One region of the Burkholderia sp. JKS000303 genome, then DNA from elsewhere that is predicted to be linked to it. Evidence: riboswitches for the same ligand, from Rfam matches in the RefSeq annotation. Region 1 holds a riboswitch; the other holds the start of a gene.
What was found. A riboswitch is a leader RNA that binds a small molecule or an ion and turns the genes downstream of it on or off. The one in region 1 is predicted to bind cobalamin.
Positions count from the first base shown of each region.

Region 1 (5,775 bases):
AGACGGGCAATCCGTACGCATCGGCCGCGCCGATCGTCAGCATGGCGACCAGCTCGGCCGATGCGCCCTGTCCGTACGTCAGATGCTGCTTGCCGATTTTCTCGCCGACGGTCACGACGATCCGCTTCCAGCCGACCATCGTGCCGAGACCCAGCGCGATCGCGACGGCAACCTTTACCCACGTCGGGATGAACTTGGTCGCGTGGTCGAGCTGCTTGCGGTAGTTGTCGATCGCGAGCTTGTCGTCGGCGGAAAATGCCGGCTGCCCCGACTTCTCGATCAGGCGAATCGCTTCGGACACCAGATACATCGTGTTGCGCACGTTGTCGACGTCGCCCTGCGGCACGGCCGCCATCGAGCCCGACGAACCGACCGCGGTCGCCAGCGACGTGGACAGTTGCTGCACGCCCGGCAGCACGGCCGGCGTCATCTCGCGGCGCTGCACGAAGTGTTCGACGTCGGCGCGCGGATTCGCGGACGGTGCGACGCCGTTCGAGTATTTGGCGAACGTCGCGGCGGCCTGGTTCGCGACGGCGACGAACGTCTGCGATTCGGCCGGCGTGACGGCCTTGTTCAGCGCGTATGCGGTCGGCACCGTGCCGATCAGGATCAGCATGATGAGGCCCATCCCTTTCTGCCCGTCGTTCGACCCGTGCGCGAACGACACGCCGGTGCAGGTGAGGATCAGCAGGCAGCGAATCCAGAACGGCGGCGGCTGGTCTTTCGGCGGCTCCTTGTACAGCTCCGGAACCCGGACGACGGCCTTCAGCACGAGCAGCAGCAGCGACGCGCACAGGAAGCCGACGATCGGCGAGAACAGCAGCGACTTGCCGACGCCGAGCGCCTGGCCCCAGTCGACGCCGCTCGTGCCGGACGGGCCGTGCATCAGCTGGTTCATCAGCCCGACGCCGATGATCGAGCCGATCAGCGTATGCGAGCTCGACGACGGCAACCCGAAGTACCAGGTCGCGAGGTTCCACACGATCGCGGCGATCAGCAGTGCGAACACCATCGCGAAGCCCGAGCCGCTGCCGACCTGAAGAATCAGCTCGACCGGCAGCAACTGCAGGATGCCGAACGCGACGGCGCCGCTCGAAGCCATCACGCCGAGGAAGTTCCACATGCCGGACCAGATCACCGCGACGTTTGGCGTCAGCGAGTGGGTGTAGATCACGGTCGCGACCGCATTCGCGGTGTCGTGGAAGCCGTTGACGAACTCGAAGCCGAGCGCGATCAGCAGCGCGGCGCCGAGCATCAGATACGGGAACAACGATCCTTCGCGGACGGGCGACAGATCGGCAATCAGGTGGGTGGCGATATAGACGGCGCCGATTGCGAGCACCAGCAGGAAGACGGCATAGCCGGCCTGCCGGGTGCGTTCGGTGGCGCCGGGCGTATTGGCGGCGGACGAAGCAGGTTGATTCATGACGGCATCTCGTAAGGGAACCGCGTCCGATCCTAGCTTCGGCTACCCGTCAGTTTGATGACAGTCGGGAGGACGAATCGTCGCCTTACGGACGTGTAAGAAATGCGTGCGAGGTCTACACGCCGGCATTGCACCCATCGTCGTCGGTGCTCAACATCCATCCGTCCGTCAACCTGACGAATACCTTGCACGACAGCGGCGCGACGTCGATGCGCATCGCGGCCCGCAGGTCTATACGAAGCGCATGCGCGACGGCTGCGCGAACGATCGCTGCATGCGTGATCGCAACGACGTCGCGATCGGGCGGCAGGCCGTCGAGCCATGCGCCGACGCGGCCTGCGACGTCGTCGAACGATTCGCCGCCGTGCGGCGACGCGCGCGGATCGCCGATCCATGCATCGAGTTCGTCCGGCAGGTCGCGCGCGAGCTCGTGCAGTCGCTTGCCGCGCCAGCGGCCGTAGTCGACATCGCGAAGCGCGTCGTCGAGCCGCGCGCGTAGCCCGAGTGCATCGGCGGTCTGTCGCGCGCAACGCGCGGGACTGCTCAGCACGATCGCGTGAGGGCCGTCGGCGAACCGCTCGCGCACCGACGCGGCGTCGGCCAGCCCGTGCGCGTCGAGCGGATCGTCGTCGGGAAACGTGCCGGTGCGCATCGCACGGGTCGATGCATGCGTGATCAGGCGCAGCGAGACAGGCTGGGTCATGTCGGTGGTCGATGATTCGAGGCGGGAGTGCGCAGCCGTGCCGATCCGGCCCGGGCCTTCAATACGCGAGCGTTCGCGCGTACAATTCGCCCGATACGAAACGTGGAAGCCGGTGCAATTCCGGCGCGGTCGCGCCACTGTAACCGGGGAGATTCGATCCCGGAAGCCAGACCTGCGTTCGTACTCCATCCAACATTTGCCGGGGCGCGATTCCCCTGAGGTGCATCCATGAGCGACGCAGTACTGAAGCCGGCGGTCGTGCCGGCGCCCATCCCCGTCCGCGAACTGTTGCCGTGGGCCATCTTCGTCGGTCTGATCCTGCTGCTCGCGATTTATTTCGTCGGCGCGGAAGAGGGCGCAACGTCGATCGTGCCGGGCATGTACGTGCATGAGTTCGTGCACGACGGTCGCCATCTGCTTGGCTTTCCCTGCCACTGACGCGGAGTAGACGATGGTCGGAAAGCTGCTCATGCGCGGGATGCTCGCAGGCATCGCCGCAGGTCTCCTCACGTTCGGTTTCGCGAAAATCGTCGGCGAACCGCAAGTCGATCAGGCAATCTCCTTCGAAGAAAAGCTCGATGCCGCCAAGGGCGACGCACCGGAGCCCGAACTGGTCAGCCGCCACACGCAGGCCGGCCTCGGCCTGCTGACGGGTGTCGTGACCTACGGCGCGGCATTCGGCGGGCTGTTCTCGCTGGTCTTCGCGTTTGCGTACGGACGAGGCAGCCGCCTCCCGGCGCGGCCGCTCGCGGCATGGCTCGCGCTGGCTGCGTTCATCGCGCTCGTGATCGTGCCCAACATCAAGTACCCGGCCAATCCGCCATCGGTTGGCGACCCCGACACGATTGGCTATCGCACGGGGCTGTTCTTCCTGATGATCGCGATCTCGATCGCGACGATGGTGTTCTCGATCAACGTGCGTCGTCATCTGCTGGCGAAGCTCGGCCAGTGGAACGCGTCGATCGTCGCCGGGCTCCTGTTCATCGTGATCATCGCGGCCGTGCAGCTCGGGTTGCCGGCGATCAACGAAGTGCCGGCAGCGTTCCCGGCCGTCGTGCTGTGGAAGTTCCGCACCGCGGCGATCGGCATGCAGGTGATCATGTGGACGACGATCGGCCTGCTGTTCGGAGCATGGGTCGAACGCGGCGAACGCATCGGCATGCGCGCCGCCTGACGCGCATTGCAACAGGGCGCGCCTGGCGCAGCATGCGCGGCGCGCTCCACGTCGATTCGCGCGCGAGCGCGACGAACGCGGCCAGATAGTCGATCGACGCGTCCGCATCGCGGATGCCGAGGAAGATCTGCTTCGCGATTCCCTTCTTGCCCGGCTTGACCGGCATCCGGTCTGCCTATCCGTCGGCAAGCCACCTCGGCAGCGCGGCTGCGCCGCGCCCGCTCGCCACCCTCTGCAGCATGATGCGGGTCGTCTCGATCGACTGGTGGCGCCGCGGCACGATGCCGGCCGGCGTCAGGAACGGGTTGGAGATATCGAGCCGGTCCGTTTCGACCGGGTCCGTGATCAGCATCTCGTTGCCGAGCGGTTCGAGTGTCACGGAGTCGGCATTCGCGAACCGGTGTGTGTCCGTAACCACCAGCACCTGCTCGTAATCGAACCCGGGATCGAAGCACAGCTTCGGCTTGTTCCACGGATCGGGCGCTCGACCTCGCGGATCACGGTGAGATGACCTCGTTCCAGCATGGAGCGCGCTCACCCAACAGATGCATGAATAAATTTAATGGATGAATGAAATAATTCCATTTTATCTCATGATTTGAAGTCCCTATCATGGCTGCCAGATCTTCAATTCTTCTCGGGACGGCAGCCTCATGGTTACGACACACAACCTCGGTTTTCCGCGCATCGGCGCGAAGCGCGAACTCAAGTTCGGTCTCGAGCGCTACTGGAAGGGCGAATCGTCGCGCGACGAACTGAAGGCGCTCGGTGCCGAACTGCGTCAGCGTCACTGGAACGACCAGCGCGATCTGGATCTGGTGCCGATCGGCGACTTCGCGTTCTACGACCAGGTGCTCGACATGAGCTTCACGCTCGGCAATCTGCCCAAGCGTGTGCAGGGCTTCCACGGCGACGCGCTCGACAACTATTTCCGTGTGGCGCGCGGCCGTTCGGCGCAAGCGGCGGACGAACATGCCGCATGCTGCGGCGGTGTCTCGGCCGGCGAAATGACGAAGTGGTTCGACACGAACTATCACTACATCGTCCCGGAATTCCACGCGGACACGAACTTCTCGCTCGATCCGTCGCGCCTGCTCCAGCAACTGGCCGAAGCACAGGCGCTGGGCGTCGCCGCGAAGCCGGTGATCCTGGGGCCCGTCACGTACTTGTGGCTCGGCAAGTCGAAGGACGATTCGGACCGCCTCGCATTGCTGCCGAAGCTGCTGCCGGTATACGGCGCGCTGCTCGACACGCTGACCGCACAGGGCGTCGAATGGGTGCAGATCGACGAGCCGATCCTCGTCACCGAACTCGACGCCGAATGGCGTCAGGCATTTCGCACCGCGTACGCGGCGCTGGAAACGCGTCGCATCAAGCTGCTGCTCGCGACGTACTTCGGCCAGTTGCAGGACAACCTGACGCTCGCGGCGTCGCTGCCGGTCGACGGCCTGCACATCGACGCGATCAAGGCTCGCGATGAAATCGACGCGCTGGTGCGTGAACTGCCGGCCGAGCGTGTGCTGTCGGTGGGCGCGATCAACGGCCGCAATATCTGGACGACGGACCTGAACGCCGCGCTCGACTGGCTCGCGCCGCTCGCGAAGCAACTGGGCGAGCGGCTGTGGCTCGCGCCGTCGTGCTCGCTGCTGCACGTGCCGGTCGATCTCGCGAGCGAAGAAAAGCTCGACGCGGAAATCCGCGCGTGGCTCGCGTTCGCGCTGCAGAAACTCGACGAGCTGAAGGTGCTCGCGACCGCGCTGAACGAAGGCCGCGACAAGGTGGCCGACGCGCTGGCCGCGAATGCCGCCGCGATCGACTCGCGGCGCCGCTCGCCGCGCGTGAACAACCCGACGGTGAAGGCTGCGATCGCACGCATCGACGCGCAACTCGGCAACCGCGTGAGCCCGTACACGGTACGCGCGCCGAAGCAGTCGGCACGACTGAACCTGCCGGCCTTCCCGACGACGACGATCGGCTCGTTCCCGCAGACCGGCGAGATCCGCCAGGCGCGCAGCCAGTTCAAGGCGGGCGCGCTGGATGAAGCCGGCTATCGCAAGGCGATGCAGGCCGAGATCGCGCGCAGCGTGCGCGAACAGGAGTCGCTCGAACTCGACGTGCTCGTGCACGGCGAAGCGGAACGCAACGACATGGTCGAATACTTCGGCGAACAGCTCGACGGCTACGCGTTCAGCCAGTTCGGCTGGGTCCAGTCGTACGGTTCGCGTTGCGTGAAGCCGCCGATCCTGTTCGGCGACATCAGCCGCCCGAAGGCGATGACGGTCGAATGGATCACGTACGCGCAGTCGCTGACGAACAAGCCGATGAAGGGCATGCTGACCGGCCCGGTGACGATCCTGAACTGGTCGTTCGTCCGCGACGACCAGCCGCGTTCGGTGTCGTGCTACCAGCTCGCACTCGCGATCCGCGCGGAAGTGCTCGATCTCGAGAAGGCCGGCGTGCGCGTGATCCAGA
Region 1 covers NZ_PDBZ01000001.1:2,609,417-2,615,191, forward strand. The annotation lists gene BX604_RS12640 (inorganic phosphate transporter) at 1-1,426, opposite strand, end outside; gene BX604_RS12645 (histidine phosphatase family protein) at 1,542-2,129, opposite strand; cobalamin riboswitch at 2,186-2,323, shown strand; gene BX604_RS12650 (CbtB domain-containing protein) at 2,358-2,567, shown strand; gene BX604_RS12655 (CbtA family protein) at 2,581-3,303, shown strand; partial or broken gene BX604_RS12660 (LysR substrate-binding domain-containing protein) at 3,329-3,784, opposite strand; gene metE (5-methyltetrahydropteroyltriglutamate--homocysteine S-methyltransferase) at 3,957-5,775, shown strand, end outside.

Region 2 (5,480 bases), on a different contig from region 1:
GGCCGACCGGCCGCCGCGTGCATGCGAATCGTCCGCGCGGTCACGGCATTCGCCGCCAGCGTCGCCGCATGCAGCTCCGGATAGCCGCCCGGCAGGAACAGCGCATCGCAATCGTCGGGCACGGGTTCGTCGGCAAGCGGCGAAAAGAACCGCAACTGCGCGCCGAGCGTATCGAGCAGCGCGAGATTGGCCGGATAGATGAACGAGAACGCCGCATCGCGGGCGATCGCGATTCGCTTGCCGGCGAGCGCGCGCGGCAGTGGGGCGGCAACGTCCGGTTCCGCGAACGTGACGGCAGGCGGCAACTCGGCAAGCGCGGTGTGCGCGAGCACGTCGGCCGTGCGATCGAGCCGTGCGTCGAGATCGTCGATGTCGGCCGGCTGGTGCAGCCCGAGATGCCGTTCCGGCAGCGCGATGCCTGCATCGGCCGGCACGTGCCCGAGCCAGCGCAAGTCGTCGGGCAGCGCCTGCCGCAGCAGTTCCGCGTGGCGCGGCGACCCGACGCGGTTCGCCAGCACGCCGTGAAACGGCACCTCGGGCCGGAACCGCGCGAGCCCGAACGCGATTGCCGCGAAGGTTTGCGCCATCGCCTTCGCGGAAATCACCGCGACGACCGGCACGCCGAACGTCGTCGCAAGATCGGCACTGCTCGGCGTGCCGTCGAACAGCCCCATCACGCCTTCGATCAGGATCAGGTCGGCGTCGCGCGCGGCCTCGGCGAGCAGCGCGCGGCAGCCGGCTTCACCGACCATCCCGAGATCCAGCGCATGCACGGGCACGCCGCTCGCGCGTTCGAGCAGCATCGGATCGAGAAAATCGGGCCCGGTCTTGAACACGCGCACGCGCCGGCCGAGCCGCCGGTGCAGCCGCGCGAGGCCGGCCGTCACCGATGTCTTGCCCTGTCCGGACGCGGGTGCGCTGACGAACAGCGCGGGGCAGGCCGGCATCGCTCAGAACTCCACGCCGCGCTGCGCCTTCACGCCTTGCTCCTTGTACGGATGCTTGACGAGCCGCATTTCGGTGACGAGGTCGGCCGCGTCGATCAGCGCATCGGGCGCGTGCCGTCCGGTGACGACGACGTGCACCGCATCCGGCCGGGCCGTGAGCGTCGCGAGCACTTCGTCGAGCGGCAGGTATTCGTACTTCAGCACGGTGTTCAGCTCGTCGAGGATCACCATCCGGTATTCGCCGCTTTCGATCATCCGGCGCGCCTCGTCCCAGCCCTTGCGGGCGGTCGCGATGTCGGCGTCGCGGTTCTGCGTGTTCCACGTATAGCCGTCACCCATCGTCACGAAGTCGCACTCCGCGACCGCGCCGAGGAAATCGCGCTCGGACGTGTGCAGCGCGCCCTTGATGAACTGCACGACGCCGAGTCGCATGCCGTGGCCGAGCACGCGCACGGCCATGCCGAACGCGGCCGTGCTCTTGCCCTTGCCGTTGCCGGTGTTGACGATCAGCAGGCCCTTCTCGTGCGTGGCGGCGGCCTGCTTCTTTTCATGGCCGGCGCGGCGGCGTTCGGTCATCCGTTGATGGGATTCGGCATCGGTCTTCATCGGGAGTCGTCCTGTCGAAAGCGAAACAAAGGGTTCAGAGCGGGCCGGCGAGTGCAACCGTCACGCCGCCCAGGATGGATTTGGGGCCGAGCAGCCGGCCATGCGGCGCCGCGAGCTGCGCACAGGGTTCGGCCACGCCGGCGACGCCGAAACGCGCAAGCGCGGCCGCCGACGGCGCACTCGGCGCCGGTTCGGGACAATGCGCGAGCTGCGCCGCGTCGAAGGCGACGAGCGGCCAGCCGCGCCGCGCGCACAGCGTGCGCAGCGCACGCGCGTGCGCCTTGTCGGCGAGCGTCGCGACGACGGCCGGCTCGGCGGCCGGGTAACGCGCGAGCGCCGCGCGGATCGCGGCATCGAGTTGTGCGGCCGTCACGCCCGCGCGGAAACCGACGCCGAGCGCGACGCGCATCATGCGCCGCTGCCGCCGAGCGCCGCGCGCACCGCCGGATCGTCGGCAAGCGCGGCGACCCGGCCGATCACGACGATCGCCGGCGAGCCGATACCGGCCGCGCCGACGCGTTCGACCACCGTATCGAGCGTCGCGAGCACATGCCGCTGTCCGTCACGCGTTGCGTTCTCGATCGCCGCGCACGGCGTGTCGCCGGCCAGGCCACCGTCGCGCAGCGCGGCCGCGATCGCGTCGAGCCGGCGAATGCCCATGTAGATCACGATCGTCATCCGCGTGGCGGCCAGCGCGCGCCAGTCGGGTTCGTCGGCGCCCGCGCCGTGGCCGGTGACGAAGATCACGCCCTGAGCGTCGCCGCGATGCGTGACCGGAATGCCGAGCGCAGTCGGTGCGGCGATGCCGGCCGTGATGCCGTTGACGACTTCGACCGGGAACCCGGCCGCGCCGAGCGCGAGCAATTCCTCGCCGCCGCGGCCGAACACGAACGGATCGCCGCCCTTGAGCCGCGCGACGCTGCGGCCCGCGCGCAGGTGCGCGAGCATCGCGGCGACGATCGCGTCCTGCGGCGTCGACGCATGGCCGCCGCGCTTGCCGACCTGCTCGATGCGCGCATCCGCGCGCGCATGGCACAGCACGTCGGGGTTCACGAGATCGTCGACGAGCAGCACGTCGGCCGCGGCGATCGCGCGCACGGCCTTCAAGGTCAGCAGATCGGCGTCGCCGGGGCCGGCGCCGACGAGCCATGCGCGGCTCATCGCGGGCGGCACGGCGCGCACCGTGTCGAAGCAGTGGAAAGGGGAAAGCGGGCGGCACATCGGCGGCCGACGGACAGGCAAGACATGATTGATCGAGCGTAGCCCGCGCGAGCGCGGGCGGAATGCGCACCCCATCCGTCCCCCGCGGATCGGGCGTTCGGCGAGCATCGGGCTCGCCCCTTGCGTCGGCCGGTATCCGGGCTGGCCGCTTGCCAGGCCGCAGCCTTCCCGCCCGCTGAAGGGCAGTGGCATCGCGGGCGGCCTGGGCGCGTGCGCGGCAAGCGCGGCGCGCGGGCGGCGTACCGTTGCGGGGACAGCACAGGCCGGGCGGACATCCGCCCCCTGTTTCCCGTTTAACTGCATGCGCGGAAATGCGCGTGCGAGCACCGAACGCGGCGCTACGATAGCACAGCGACCGATCCGCGCGAACCCGCCGCGCGGGCGCCGGATGCGGCGTTGCGGGCGCCGCCGCAGCCATGCCGAACGCCCGGCGGCGGCCCGTTTCGCCTTGACGCTCCCCGCACCGCCGCCTACACTCGCACGCGTTTTGGTGCTCGCGCGCGCTCCTCCGGCGCGCGCAGTTAAACGGGAAACAGGAAGCGTGACTGCGCCGCAGTCGAGCCAACCTGTGCTGCCCCCGCAACGGTAAGCGAACGCGTCGCGCGCAAGCGCCACGCAGCGCCGCTTCGCCGCATGCCTGCCGCATGCGGACGACCGCCACTGGATGCCGCGTGCATCCGGGAAGGCGAAGCGGCGTGTTCGTCAGCCCGGATACCGGCCGAAACGTTGGGGTTCAGCGTCGCGGGGAGGCGGCGCATCGTCCACGGCCGCAGCATGCCCGACGCCCGAGCGTTTCCCGCTTTCTTCGCCGATCGGCCCGCCGCGCCCGCGCGCCCGGGCCGACGCGACGAACCGCAGGCGGCGCGGGAGCCGGGCCCGCGACGGCCGTGTTGGCATTCACCATGTCGACCGTTCGCAAGGAAGCGTCATGTCCGATTCGTCGTTCCGTCCGTTCACGTTCAGCGGCCGTCCGTCCGGACTGCGCCGCGACATCCCCGCGATCCGCCAGATGACATGCCGCGCCGCATCCGGCGCGACGATCCCGGCCTGATTCCATTCTCGACACAGGATCTACCATGTCCCTACGCAAGCTTCCCGTCACGATCGTCACGGGCTTTCTCGGCAGCGGCAAGACCACGCTGATGCGCCACATCCTGCAGCACGCCGAAGGCCGCCGCATCGCGGTGATCGTCAACGAGTTCGGCGAGCTCGGCATCGACGGCGAAATCCTCAAGGGCTGCGGCATCGGCTGCGAGGACGCGGACGGCGCGCAGGGCGAAGCGTCGGGCCAGCTGTACGAACTCGCGAACGGCTGCCTGTGCTGCACCGTGCAGGAAGAGTTCTATCCGGTGATGGAGGCGCTCGTCGAGCGCCGCGCCGATATCGACCACGTGCTGATCGAAACGTCGGGCCTCGCGCTGCCGAAGCCGCTCGTGCAGGCGTTCAACTGGCCGACGATCCGCAACAGCTTCACGGTCGACGCGGTCGTGACCGTCGTCGACGGGCCGGCCGCCGCGAGCGGCCAGTTCGCGGAGAATCCGCAGGCCGTCGACGCCCAGCGCCGCGCCGATCCGAACCTCGACCACGAATCGCCGCTGCACGAACTGTTCGCCGACCAGCTGTCGTCGGCCGATCTCGTGATCGTGAACAAGGCCGATCTCGTCGGCGACGCGCAGTTCGCCGAAGTCGAAGCCGCGATCCGCGAAGACATCCCGCCGCAGGTGAAGATCGTGCGCGCGACGCGCGGCGAACTGGATCTCGCGATGCTGCTCGGGCTCGAGTCGGCGTCGGAGGACACGATCCATCTGCGTCACGACCATCACGGCTCGGCCGACGACGGCGATCACGACCACCATCACGACGATTTCGACTCGGTCGTCGTGTCGGGCGATGCGGGTTCGCGCGAAGCGACGATCGCCGCGCTGCAGCGCGTCGTCGAGACGCACACGATCTACCGCGCGAAAGGCTTCGCAGCGCTGCCCGATGCGCCGATGCGGCTCGTGATCCAGGGTGTCGGCCGGCGTTTCGACAGCTATTTCGATCGTCGCTGGCAGGACGGCGAAACGCGCGCGAGCCGCTTCGTGCTGATCGGCGAGGATCTCGACGCCGCCGCGCTGCAACGCGCGTTCGACGCCGCGTGCGCGGCCCACACGCAACAGGCGTAACGCACGATGCATTTGCTGCGCACCACGCCGGGCGGCTTCGTCGACGATACGCAGGGCGTCGTCCGGATCGACCAGCAGCCGGCCGACATCGTGATCCTGAGCTCGGCCGACACGACGCTGTCGCTGCTGGCGAGCGTCGTGCCGACGATGCCGGCGGGTTTTCCGAGCGTACGGCTCGCGAACGTCACGTTCCTGCGGCAGCCGGCGTCGGTCGATTTCTATGTCGACGACGTGCTGCGTCACGCGAAGACGGTCGTGATCGACCATCTCGGCGGCGAAGCGTACTGGCCGTACGGGATCGAGCAGGCCGTGTCGCTCGCGTCGAAGCAACGGCAACGGCTCGCGATGTTCTCGGGCGACCTGCAGGAAGACCCGAACCTCGTCGCGAAGAGCACGGTCACGCCGGACCTGTGCCGGCTGTGGTGGCGCTACCTGCGCGAAGGCGGGCTGCACAACGCCGCCGCGCTGCTGCGCAGCATTGCATTCCATACGCTCGGTTTCGGCGACGAGCCCGAGCCGCCGCGGCCGCTGCCGGCCGCGG
Region 2 covers NZ_PDBZ01000005.1:105-5,584, reverse strand. The annotation lists gene BX604_RS36360 (cobyrinate a,c-diamide synthase) at 1-947, opposite strand, end outside; gene cobO (cob(I)yrinic acid a,c-diamide adenosyltransferase) at 951-1,553, opposite strand; gene BX604_RS36350 (cobalamin biosynthesis protein) at 1,588-1,965, opposite strand; gene cobA (uroporphyrinogen-III C-methyltransferase) at 1,962-2,774, opposite strand; cobalamin riboswitch at 2,885-3,121, opposite strand; cobalamin riboswitch at 3,246-3,511, shown strand; gene BX604_RS39860 (hypothetical protein) at 3,703-3,825, shown strand; gene cobW (cobalamin biosynthesis protein CobW) at 3,851-4,939, shown strand; partial or broken gene BX604_RS36335 (cobaltochelatase subunit CobN) at 4,946-5,480, shown strand, end outside.
Region 2: it holds a riboswitch for cobalamin, as region 1 does, so the genes downstream of both, cobA (uroporphyrinogen-III C-methyltransferase) here and BX604_RS12650 (CbtB domain-containing protein) in region 1, are expected to answer to the same signal.